Regions from separate parts of the Geobacillus sp. PLS 41 genome, predicted to be linked through region 1. Evidence: predicted binding sites of a transcription regulator. Region 1 holds the regulator's gene; each other region holds the start of a gene.
The links. The regulator LexA, encoded in region 1, represses DNA repair genes until DNA is damaged. The targets are predictions, from matches to a motif close to CGAACATATGTTCG.

Region 2: the regulator LexA is predicted to act here: its motif matches at 1,124-1,137, upstream of recN (DNA repair protein RecN).
Region 3: the regulator LexA is predicted to act here: its motif matches at 1,483-1,496, upstream of addB (helicase-exonuclease AddAB subunit AddB).

Annotation. Positions count from the first base shown of each region.
Region 1 is NZ_CM151395.1:2,753,568-2,756,847, reverse strand. Features, by position in the region: gene glnA (type I glutamate--ammonia ligase) at 1-1,242, shown strand, start outside; gene lexA (transcriptional repressor LexA) at 1,306-1,929, opposite strand; gene yneA (cell division suppressor protein YneA) at 2,082-2,387, shown strand; gene ACVX3G_RS13765 (YneB family resolvase-like protein) at 2,407-3,060, shown strand; gene ACVX3G_RS13760 (DUF896 domain-containing protein) at 3,190-3,280, shown strand, end outside.
Region 2 is NZ_CM151395.1:1,698,975-1,702,254, forward strand. Features, by position in the region: gene ACVX3G_RS08440 (TlyA family RNA methyltransferase) at 1-548, shown strand, start outside; gene ahrC (transcriptional regulator AhrC/ArgR) at 605-1,054, shown strand; gene recN (DNA repair protein RecN) at 1,181-2,902, shown strand; gene spoIVB (SpoIVB peptidase) at 3,176-3,280, shown strand, end outside.
Region 3 is NZ_CM151395.1:3,378,576-3,381,855, forward strand. Features, by position in the region: gene addB (helicase-exonuclease AddAB subunit AddB) at 1-1,442, opposite strand, end outside; gene lepB (signal peptidase I) at 1,666-2,214, opposite strand; gene ACVX3G_RS16855 (TVP38/TMEM64 family protein) at 2,211-2,834, opposite strand; gene ACVX3G_RS16860 (competence protein ComK) at 2,937-3,280, opposite strand, start outside.

The sequences.
Region 1 (3,280 bases):
ATCAAAAACGTCGAAATTCCGATCAGCCAGCTGGAGAAAGCGCTTAACAACAAAATTATGTTTGACGGGTCGTCGATCGAAGGATTTGTCCGCATCGAAGAGTCAGATATGTATTTGTATCCGGACTTGGATACGTTCGTCATTTTCCCGTGGACTTCAGAAAAAGGAAAAGTCGCCCGCTTTATCTGCGACATTTACAACCCGGACGGCACGCCGTTTGAAGGCTGTCCGCGCTATAACTTGAAGCGGATGCTGAAAGAGATGGAGGCGCTTGGCTTCAACGCCTTTAACTTAGGAGCTGAGCCGGAATTCTTCCTCTTCAAGCTGGACGAAAAAGGACACCCGACGATGGAGCTGAACGATCGCGGCGGCTATTTCGATTTGGCGCCGACCGATCTTGGGGAAAACTGCCGGCGCGACATTGTGCTCGAGCTTGAGGAAATGGGGTTTGAAATCGAAGCGTCCCATCATGAAGTCGCCCCGGGCCAGCATGAGATCGATTTTAAATACGCTGATGCCGTAAAAGCGTGCGACGACATTCAAACGTTTAAGCTCGTCGTCAAAACGATCGCCCGCAAACACGGATTGCATGCGACCTTTATGCCGAAGCCGATTTTTGGGATTAACGGTTCAGGAATGCATTGCAACCTGTCGCTGTTCCGCAACGGTGAAAACGCCTTTTTCGATCCGAACGGCGACTTGCAGTTGAGCGATACGGCGCGGCAGTTTATCGCCGGTGTGCTGAAGCATGCGCCGAACTTTACGGCGGTGACGAACCCGACCGTCAACTCGTACAAGCGGCTTGTTCCAGGCTATGAAGCGCCGTGCTACGTCGCTTGGTCGGCGCGCAACCGCAGCCCGCTCATCCGCATTCCAGCTTCGCGCGGCATGAGCACGCGCATTGAGGTGCGCAGCGTCGACCCGTCGGCCAACCCATACTTGGCCATGGCGGTGCTTTTAGCCGCTGGGCTTGACGGCATTCGCAACAAGCTCACTCCTCCGGCGCCAGTGGATCGAAACATTTACGTCATGACGAAAGAAGAACGGCTCGAAGAAGGCATTGTCGATTTGCCGGCAACGCTGCATGAAGCGTTGGAAAACTTGAAGTCCGATGAAGTGATGATTCACGCGCTCGGCAAACATTTATTCGAGCATTTCGTCGAAGCGAAAGAAATTGAGTGGGATATGTATCGGACAACGGTTCATCAATGGGAATTGGACCAATATATGGAACTCTACTGATTCATAAAAAAGCTGCCCTGAAAAAAACGGGGCAGCTTTTTTATGGGCGCAGGCCGGCACGAGTCAGTCGAACAGGCGATAGACGCCGATCACTTTGCCGAGAATCGTGCAGTCGCGGACGATGATCGGCTCAAGATGGGCGTTTTCCGGCTGCAGGCGGATGTGGTCTTTTTCCTTGAAAAACCGCTTCACCGTCGCCTCGTTGTCTTCCGTCATGGCGACGACGATGTCGCCGTTGTTGGCCGATGACTGCTGGCGGACGATGACGTAGTCGCCGTCGAGAATGCCGGCTTCGATCATGCTGTCGCCCATCACTTCAAGCATAAACAGCTGCTCCTCGCCGGCGGCGAGCCGCTTCGGCAGCGGAAAGTAGCCTTCGATGTTTTCCACCGCTGTAATCGGTTGGCCGGCCGTCACCTTGCCGATGATCGGCACCGAGATGATCTCCTCTTTTTCTCTCTCCTTGGCCATATCGTTGTCCAAAATTTCAATGGCGCGCGGCTTTGTCGGGTCGCGGCGGATGTACCCTTTGCTTTCTAGGCGCGCGAGATGCCCGTGGACCGTCGAACTTGACGCCAGTCCAACCGCTTCCCCAATTTCCCGCACCGACGGAGGATAGCCTTTTGTTTTTACTTCCTGTTTAATAAACTCTAAAATTTGCTGTTGTCGTTTTGACAGTTTCGTCATTGTTTCACACCTCTCGCCACATCATTTGCCTTCATTATACCATGCGGAAGACGAAAAAACAAACATAGGTTCGAGTTTTTTATTGACACAAACAAATGTTCCTGGCTATAATGAAGGAAAGCGAACAAACATTCTAGAAAGGGTGGGAGGGAATGAGGAAAACGTTGCTGCACTATGTTTTGTTTTCATTTTTGTTTGCGCTCGTGTTGGCAGGGTTCGTTTACGCCAGCAGCCCGGTCGATAAAAAAGAATACGTGACGATCACGGTCGCTCCCGGCGATACGCTTTGGGGGCTGGCAAAACAGTACGAACAGGAACACCATATGCCGCCTGATGAGTTCATCCGCTGGGTCGTCGATGTCAACCATTTGCCGAGCCCGCGTCTTGCCGCCGGTGAACAAATTGTCATTCCTGTGTTAAAATCAAAGCAGGGCGGCTCGGTGGCCGTCAATCAGTGATGGAAAGAAGGGATTGGCCATGAGGGCGGTCATTTACTGCCGCGTCAGCACGGACAAAGCTGAACAGGAAACGTCGCTCGCGAGGCAACGAGATGAGCTCGAGCAGCTGGCGGCCGAGTGTGGATTTGAAGTCGTGAAAGTGATCGCCGAGCAGGCGAGCGGTTATGAAGCCGACCGCGACGGCGTGTTGGAGCTGCTTTCGCTTTGCGAGGAAGGCGAGGTCGATGTGCTGCTCATTCAAGATGAAACGCGGCTTGGGCGCGGCCATGCGCGCATGGCGGTGCTGCATTGCTTGAAAAAGCAAGGGGTGAAAATATACAGCGCCAGCCACCGCGGGGAGATGCCGCTGTCGGAGGCCGATGAGATGGTGTTATCCATTATCGCTATTGTCGAGGAGTACCAAAGAAAAATACATAACGCCAAAATTAAGCGTGGCATGCAGCGAGCCATCGCCAGCGGCTACCGACCGGAGCGGAACCTAAGGCGCCGGGGCGAAAACGCCGGGCGCGATCGAATCGATCTGCCGGTTGAGGAGATCGTCCGCTTGCGCGAGCGCGGACTGACGTTTGCCGATATCGCCGCGACGATGCGAAGCTTCGGCTACGAGGTGTCCAAGGCGACCGTCCATCGGCGTTACCAGGAATATATGGACGAGCAACAAAGGCGGCGTTGATCGTGTACTGCGCCTGGCCCTAAAGCGGCGAGCGGGCAAAGGAAACCAAGATGCCATCGTTGCCATCTTCCCGGTTGATCAGATAAGATAAAACAGAGTGAGAATATGGCAGATAGGAGAAGATGATCAATGCTTGCCAAACATAAATTAGCCCGCATCAATGAACTGGCGAAAAAAGCGAAAACGGCCGGCTTGTCGGCCGAAGAGGCTTTCGAGCAAG
Region 2 (3,280 bases), 1.1 Mb from region 1:
TGCAGCATGGGGCGAAGCTGACGTATGCCGTCGATGTCGGCTACAACCAGCTTGCCTGGAAGCTGCGTCAAGACGAGCGCGTCGTTGTAATGGAGCGGACGAACTTCCGCTACGTGACGCCGGATCAGTTTACGAAAGGGCTGCCGGAAGTAGCTGTCATCGATGTCTCGTTTATTTCGCTGCGGCTCATTTTGCCGGTCGTCAAGACGGTCATGGTGCCGGGCGGCGATGTGATTGCTCTCGTCAAGCCGCAGTTTGAAGCCGGCAAGGAAAAGGTCGGCAAAAAAGGGATCATCCGCGATCCGAACATTCACGAGGAAGTGCTCGAATCGATCATTCAATTCGCCTGCGCGGAAGGGTTCGATGTTCTTCATTTAACGTATTCACCGATTACCGGCGGCGACGGCAATATTGAATTTTTGCTTCATGCTGCCTATCCTGGAGGAAACCGGGAGGGAGAAAACCGACTGCCAGCATCCGTCGCCGACGTGGTGAGCGAGGCGCATGCCCGATTGCGGGCGGGGAGCGTGGAGCCAAGCGGCAAATAGCGTCGGCGGGACGGACAATCTGCTCTGCACTTTGAAAAGCGGGGAGGTGGCGCAATGTGAACAAAGGGCAAAGGCATATTAAAATTCGCGAAATCATTATGAACCATGACATTGAAACGCAAGACGAGCTTGTCGACCGGCTGAGAGAAGCTGGCTTTAACGTCACCCAGGCGACCGTCTCGCGCGACATTAAAGAAATGCAGCTCGTCAAAGTGCCGATGGCCAACGGCCGCTACAAGTACAGCCTTCCGTCCGACCAGCGCTTCAATCCGTTGCAAAAGCTGAAGCGGGCGCTTGTTGATGTGTTTGTGAAGCTTGACGGAACGGGCAACTTGCTTGTGTTGCGGACGCTGCCGGGCAACGCCCATGCCGTCGGCGTCTTGCTCGACAATTTGGATTGGAACGAAATCGTCGGTACGATTTGCGGCGACGATACGTGCCTGATCATCTGCCGTACTCCGAAAGATGCGGAAAAAGTGTCCGACCAGCTGTTGTCCATGCTCTAGGCGAGGACCGGCCCAGCTTCCGTTCCACGTTCAAGGACGGAACGACAGGGCGGTCCTCGTTTGCAAATCCGAACATACGTGCTATAATCAAAAGTGGAATTAATCGGACAGGCAAGGAGTGGTGAAATGCTCGCCGAGCTGTCGATTAAAAATTTCGCCATTATCGAGTCGCTCTCGTTGTCGTTTGACAAAGGGCTGACGGTGTTAACCGGCGAAACGGGAGCCGGCAAATCGATCATCATCGACGCGATTCATTTGTTGATCGGCGGACGCGGCTCCGCTGAATTTGTCCGCTTTGGAGCGGAAAAGGCGGAAATCGAAGGGCTGTTTTTGCTTGATGATGACCGCCATCCGTGCTGGCAAAAATGCGCAGACGTTGGCATCGACGCCAGCGACGGCATGATCGTGTTGCGCCGCGATATTTTCGCCAACGGCAAAAGCGTCTGCCGCATTAACGGCAAGCTCGTCACGACGGCGGTGCTGCGCGACATCGGGGCGACGCTTGTTGATATTCACGGCCAGCATGAACATCAAGAACTGATGGATCCGTCCCGCCATCTGCCGCTTTTAGACGAGTTCGGCGGCCTAGAGGCGGCAGAGGCGCTTGCTCGCTACCGCGCCGTCTACGAGCGGTATGAGGAGCTCGGAAACAAATTGAAAAAGCTGAGCGAAAATGAACAGCAAATGGCGCACCGGCTTGATTTGCTGACGTTTCAGCTGCGTGAAATCGAGCAGGCGGCGCTCGAGCCGGGCGAGGACGAGCGGCTGATGGAGGAAAAAGTTCGCATCGTCAATTTTCAAAAAATTTATACCGCGCTGCAGAAAAGCTATGAGGCCCTCTCCGGAGAGGGACGCGGGCTTGATTCCATCGGGGAGGCGATGCGCCATCTCGATGACGTCGCAGGCATGGATGCAGCGCTCAAAGATGCGCATGAAACGACGGCGAACTGCTACTATTTGCTCGAGGAAGTCATGTACAAGCTGCGCGATCAAATTGAGGAGATGGAATACGACCCAGAGCGGCTCGATGCCATTGAAAGCCGTCTCGCGGAAATCGGGCAGCTCAAACGAAAATACGGGGCGACGATCGCCGATATTTTGCACTATGCCGAGACGATCGCCGAGGAAATCGAGACAATCGAAAATCGCGAAACGCATGTGCATGAGCTTAAGCAGCAGCTCGCTCTGGTGACGGACGAGTTGCTCACGGAGGCGAAAAACGTCACCGCTGTTCGGCAAACATATGCCCGGCGCCTGATTGAGCGCATTCATCAAGAACTGAAAGACTTGTACATGGACAAAACGAAATTTGACATCGTATTTGCCAAGCGCGAAGGATCGCTTGACGCTCCCTTGGTCGACGGCGTGCCGGTTAGGTTCCAAGAAGATGGCATCGATGTCGTCGAGTTTTACATTTCGACGAACGTCGGCGAGCCGTTAAAACCGCTCGTCAAAGTCGCTTCCGGCGGCGAGCTGTCGCGCATTATGCTGGCGTTGAAAACGATTTTTTCCAAACATCAAGGAGTGACGTCGATTGTTTTTGATGAGGTCGACACCGGTGTCAGCGGACGCGTCGCCCAGGCAATGGCGGAAAAAATTTACCGCATCGCCAGCCAGTCGCAAGTGCTTTGCATTTCCCATCTGCCGCAAGTCGCTGCGATGGCGGACACGCACTTGTTGATCGCCAAAGAGACGGATGGGGAACGGACGAAAACAGTCGTGAGGAAGCTCAATGAGGAGGAGAAAGTGAAAGAAATCGGGCGGATGATTTCCGGCGTCGAGATGACGGAATTGACGAAACGGCATGCCAAAGAGCTGTTGGAACTGGCGGCGAAAATGAAACATTGATTCCTGTTTCCCCTGTTCGTCGAGGGGAGGCGCATCCCTCTCAAAGCGGGCCGATTCCGCCTGCCTGTTCTGCCTTGGCGCCCGCTTTCCTTAAGAGAACTACGGTGTTTCATAAAGATAAGCAAAAAGCCGCGCGGCTGTCCGGATGCAAGTCCATCCAATTCCGGGCAGCTTTTTTATCGACAGGGCGATTATATTTTCCCCGGTTCAGGCAAAATTAAAACTGTAACCGTTTTTGCATGGTGTAGGCGGGAGCGAGGAGAGTGGACGACATTGAATAAAGAAACGGCGCGAAAAATCGCAGGAGTGCTTCTCCTTGGTATATTGACGGCCATCGCCTTTTCCAAACCGATGAAGGAATATTGGCAAATTCCGAAG
Region 3 (3,280 bases), 630 kb from region 1:
TCGCGCCATTCATTGAGCATGTCCTCAAACTGCCGCTCTTCATCCGTTTGTGGTACGTTCAAACCGTCAAGCGCCTGATAGCGCCGATACGCCCAGCGCTCATTGTTTGTCCACTTATCCCCTTTGATTCCGTAAGCAAGCACATAGTTTTCGAGCTTGTCGGCCGCCTCGCGCCACATGTGCAGATCGCCGTCCGTTGGAAAAAGCAAATCCGTTTTCACCGCCCGAAACACCGCTTCATATCGCCAACGCGTCACGACCGTCTCTAAGGCAGCGCGCACGAGTTCAATGAGCGGGTGGTGGTGCATCGGTTCTTTTTCATCCATAAAATACGGGATCCCAAAATCAAAAAACACCGTTTTCACCAGATCGCGGTACGCCTCCGTCTGGCGGATGATCAGCGCAATGTCGCGATAGCGCGCCCCTTCATCGCGGACAAGGCGGATGATTTCGCGTGCGACCGCTTCGATTTCCGCTCGGCGATTGGACGCCTCATAAAGATGGACGGCATCGGTCTTTGCACCATATGGAAGCAACGGGCGTCGGTGAAATTGCGCCTCAAGATGAACGAGCGCCCTGTCTTCATGGCGTCGGTTGGCCGAAAGCACGATCGGCTCTTCGATCGCAATGTCATTGCTTAGCGCCAACTCCCTCAGCTGGCGGTACGTTTGCGCCGGCAAATAAAAGAGATGAAGTTCGTCCGGCATTCCGTCGTCATACGGGCGGTCGATCGTCAAACAAACGGTGACGCGCCGGCAATGGCGAAGAAGCTGTTCGATGATCATATATTCTTGCGGCGCAAAATGATGAAAGCCGTCGATGTAAATATCGGCATCCCGCAAATAACTTGAGCGCGGAATATGCTCAGCGAGCAAGCGCAAATAATCTTCCGAATCAAGATAGTGGCCGATAAGACTCCGCTCAAGTTCCTCATACACAAGCGCGACATCGCTCAACTTGTCAGCGAGCAAGCGGCGGCCCGGCTGGCTTGGCCCATCCTCGAACGCCTTGGCATGTCGGCGGAGTTCGCCCGGCGTCAGGCAATACCGTTTGCATTCGGTGATCATTTCGTTCAGCTGCTCGATAAACCCATGTTTGTCCGCCGCGCGGCCAAACAGTTTCAGCTCTTGTTTGCGTTGCTCAATAATTTTGCGGATCATCATCTGCACACCAACATCATGAATATGGTACCGGGTCATGCCGCCTGTTTCCTGCAACACGCGCCAAGCGAGACGGGTGAAGCTGAACACTTGGGCGCGAATCATCCCGCCCACTCCCTCGGTATGTATCAACGCGTATTCGCATTGAAATGTCATTTGCTCCGGAACGAGATAGACGATCGCCCTTCCTTTTGGATCCTCTTGCAACTGGCGGCGAATTTCTTCGAGGCAGACAGCCGTTTTCCCACTTCCTGACCGTCCGAGCAAAAACCGCAGCGACATTGTATCCACCACCATTCGTTTCCTTTATTTGTTTTATTTTAGCACGTATGTTCGCTTTTAGGAAGAAAAAACGCCCTTCGGCTGCGGGTTATATAGAGGCAATCTGAAACGTTAACGTTTGTTTCTTTTTGTAGAGCCAGCCGACATGTCAGCGACTGTCGGACGACTGAACAACCTCGCTTCACTTCGTTATAGAAGCGGAAGACTCCTTTCGAGATTAAGGTTAAAACTGAAAGGCGAACTGTTTAAACGGCCAGTAGCGAAAGTCCACCTTGCCGACAATTTGGTTGATTTTGACAAATCCAAAATGGCGGCTGTCCCAGCTGCTAAGCCGGTTGTCGCCAAGAACGAAAATGCAGCCGGGAGGCACCCGTGTTTTCCCGGTCACCTCCTCAAGCGTAAAATCCCCGGTCAGCCTGCCGTCAAGCAGCTTTTGTTTATACGGGCGCAAATACGGTTCGTCAACTTTTTTTCCGTTGACATACAAGATGTCATTTTTGTACGCGATCCGATCGCCAGGCAGGCCGATAACCCGCTTGACGTAATCTTCCTTTTTGTTGGCGTGAAAAACGATAATGTCGAACCGGCGAATAGGCCCGATGTCGTAGGAAAGCTTATTGACGATCAACAAATTGCCGCTCTCTAGCGTCGGCATCATCGATTTTCCTTCCACCACGTAATTGCTGAACACGAACAACCGAAGCGTGGCGACAACGCAAACGGCAACAAACCATGGCCATCGGCGGCCTCGTTTTTCTTTTTGCTTCGTCACTCCCCGCCCTCCTCGCCGCCTTGTTCTTCCGTCAACGAAAATCGCGCTTCCACCCGTTTTCCGGCGTACCAAAGCAACAGAACGACTGCGGCGATCATCGCCGTGCGCAGCGGCTGACGGATGAGCGCCTTCAAGTCATAGCCGATAAAACTGATGGTAAACACCATGATCATCTTTCCTAGCAGCACCGCCAATACAAACTGCTGGCGGCTGATGCGCGACAGTCCGGCAACAATATTGACAAGCGCCGATGGGGTGAACGGAAAGCAATACAACAAAAACAGCGGACCAAATCCGTGTCGCTCAATCCAATGCATAAACTGCCGCACTTTCGGGTGGCGGCGGACAAAGTGAAAAAAACGCTTCTGCCCCACTTTCCGCGTCAGCCAAAACACGATGAGCGAGCCAAGTGAAGCGCCTAGCCAAGAGATCAGAAACCCTTTCCATAGTCCAAACGCCGCTGCGTTCGCCATCACGAAGACGAACATGGGCAAAATGGGAAAAAACGACTCAAGCAACGTCGCTGCGATGCCGGGAAGCACGCCGAAAGAGCGGTATTGTTCGAGCAGGGAAAGGATGCTGTCGAGCGTGAACCATTGTTTGATTGTTTCCATATCCATGTCTATTCCCCATTCAAATGCCGTTTATATCTTTATTTTACACGTCCAGGCGCCTAATTTGAACTCATCTTTAGGAAAAACCATTTTTATCAATTTGTTCAGCTAACTCTGTTTTTCTTGCTGCATGCGAAATATGTATTGGAGTTTGCGCTCCCTCGCTTCCATCCGCTCGGATAATTTCGTTCGAAGTTGAGCCGTTCGGTATAACTGGTTGATGAACGATTTGCAGGAAACATCGAGGGATATGCTTTTTCCGTTGCGGAAATAAACGATGGTCCGCTCATATTTGGCAGGCTCATACCGATAGACGTGCATGTGCGAGAGCCAAACGCAGCGGGAGTCACGCGGAGAGGCGGTTGGAAATACGTAAATTTCATTGGACGGTTCAATGGCGATCGGCGCTTTATGAGTGATGCCAATGACGGCTTTCGTTCCTTCTTTCCTTC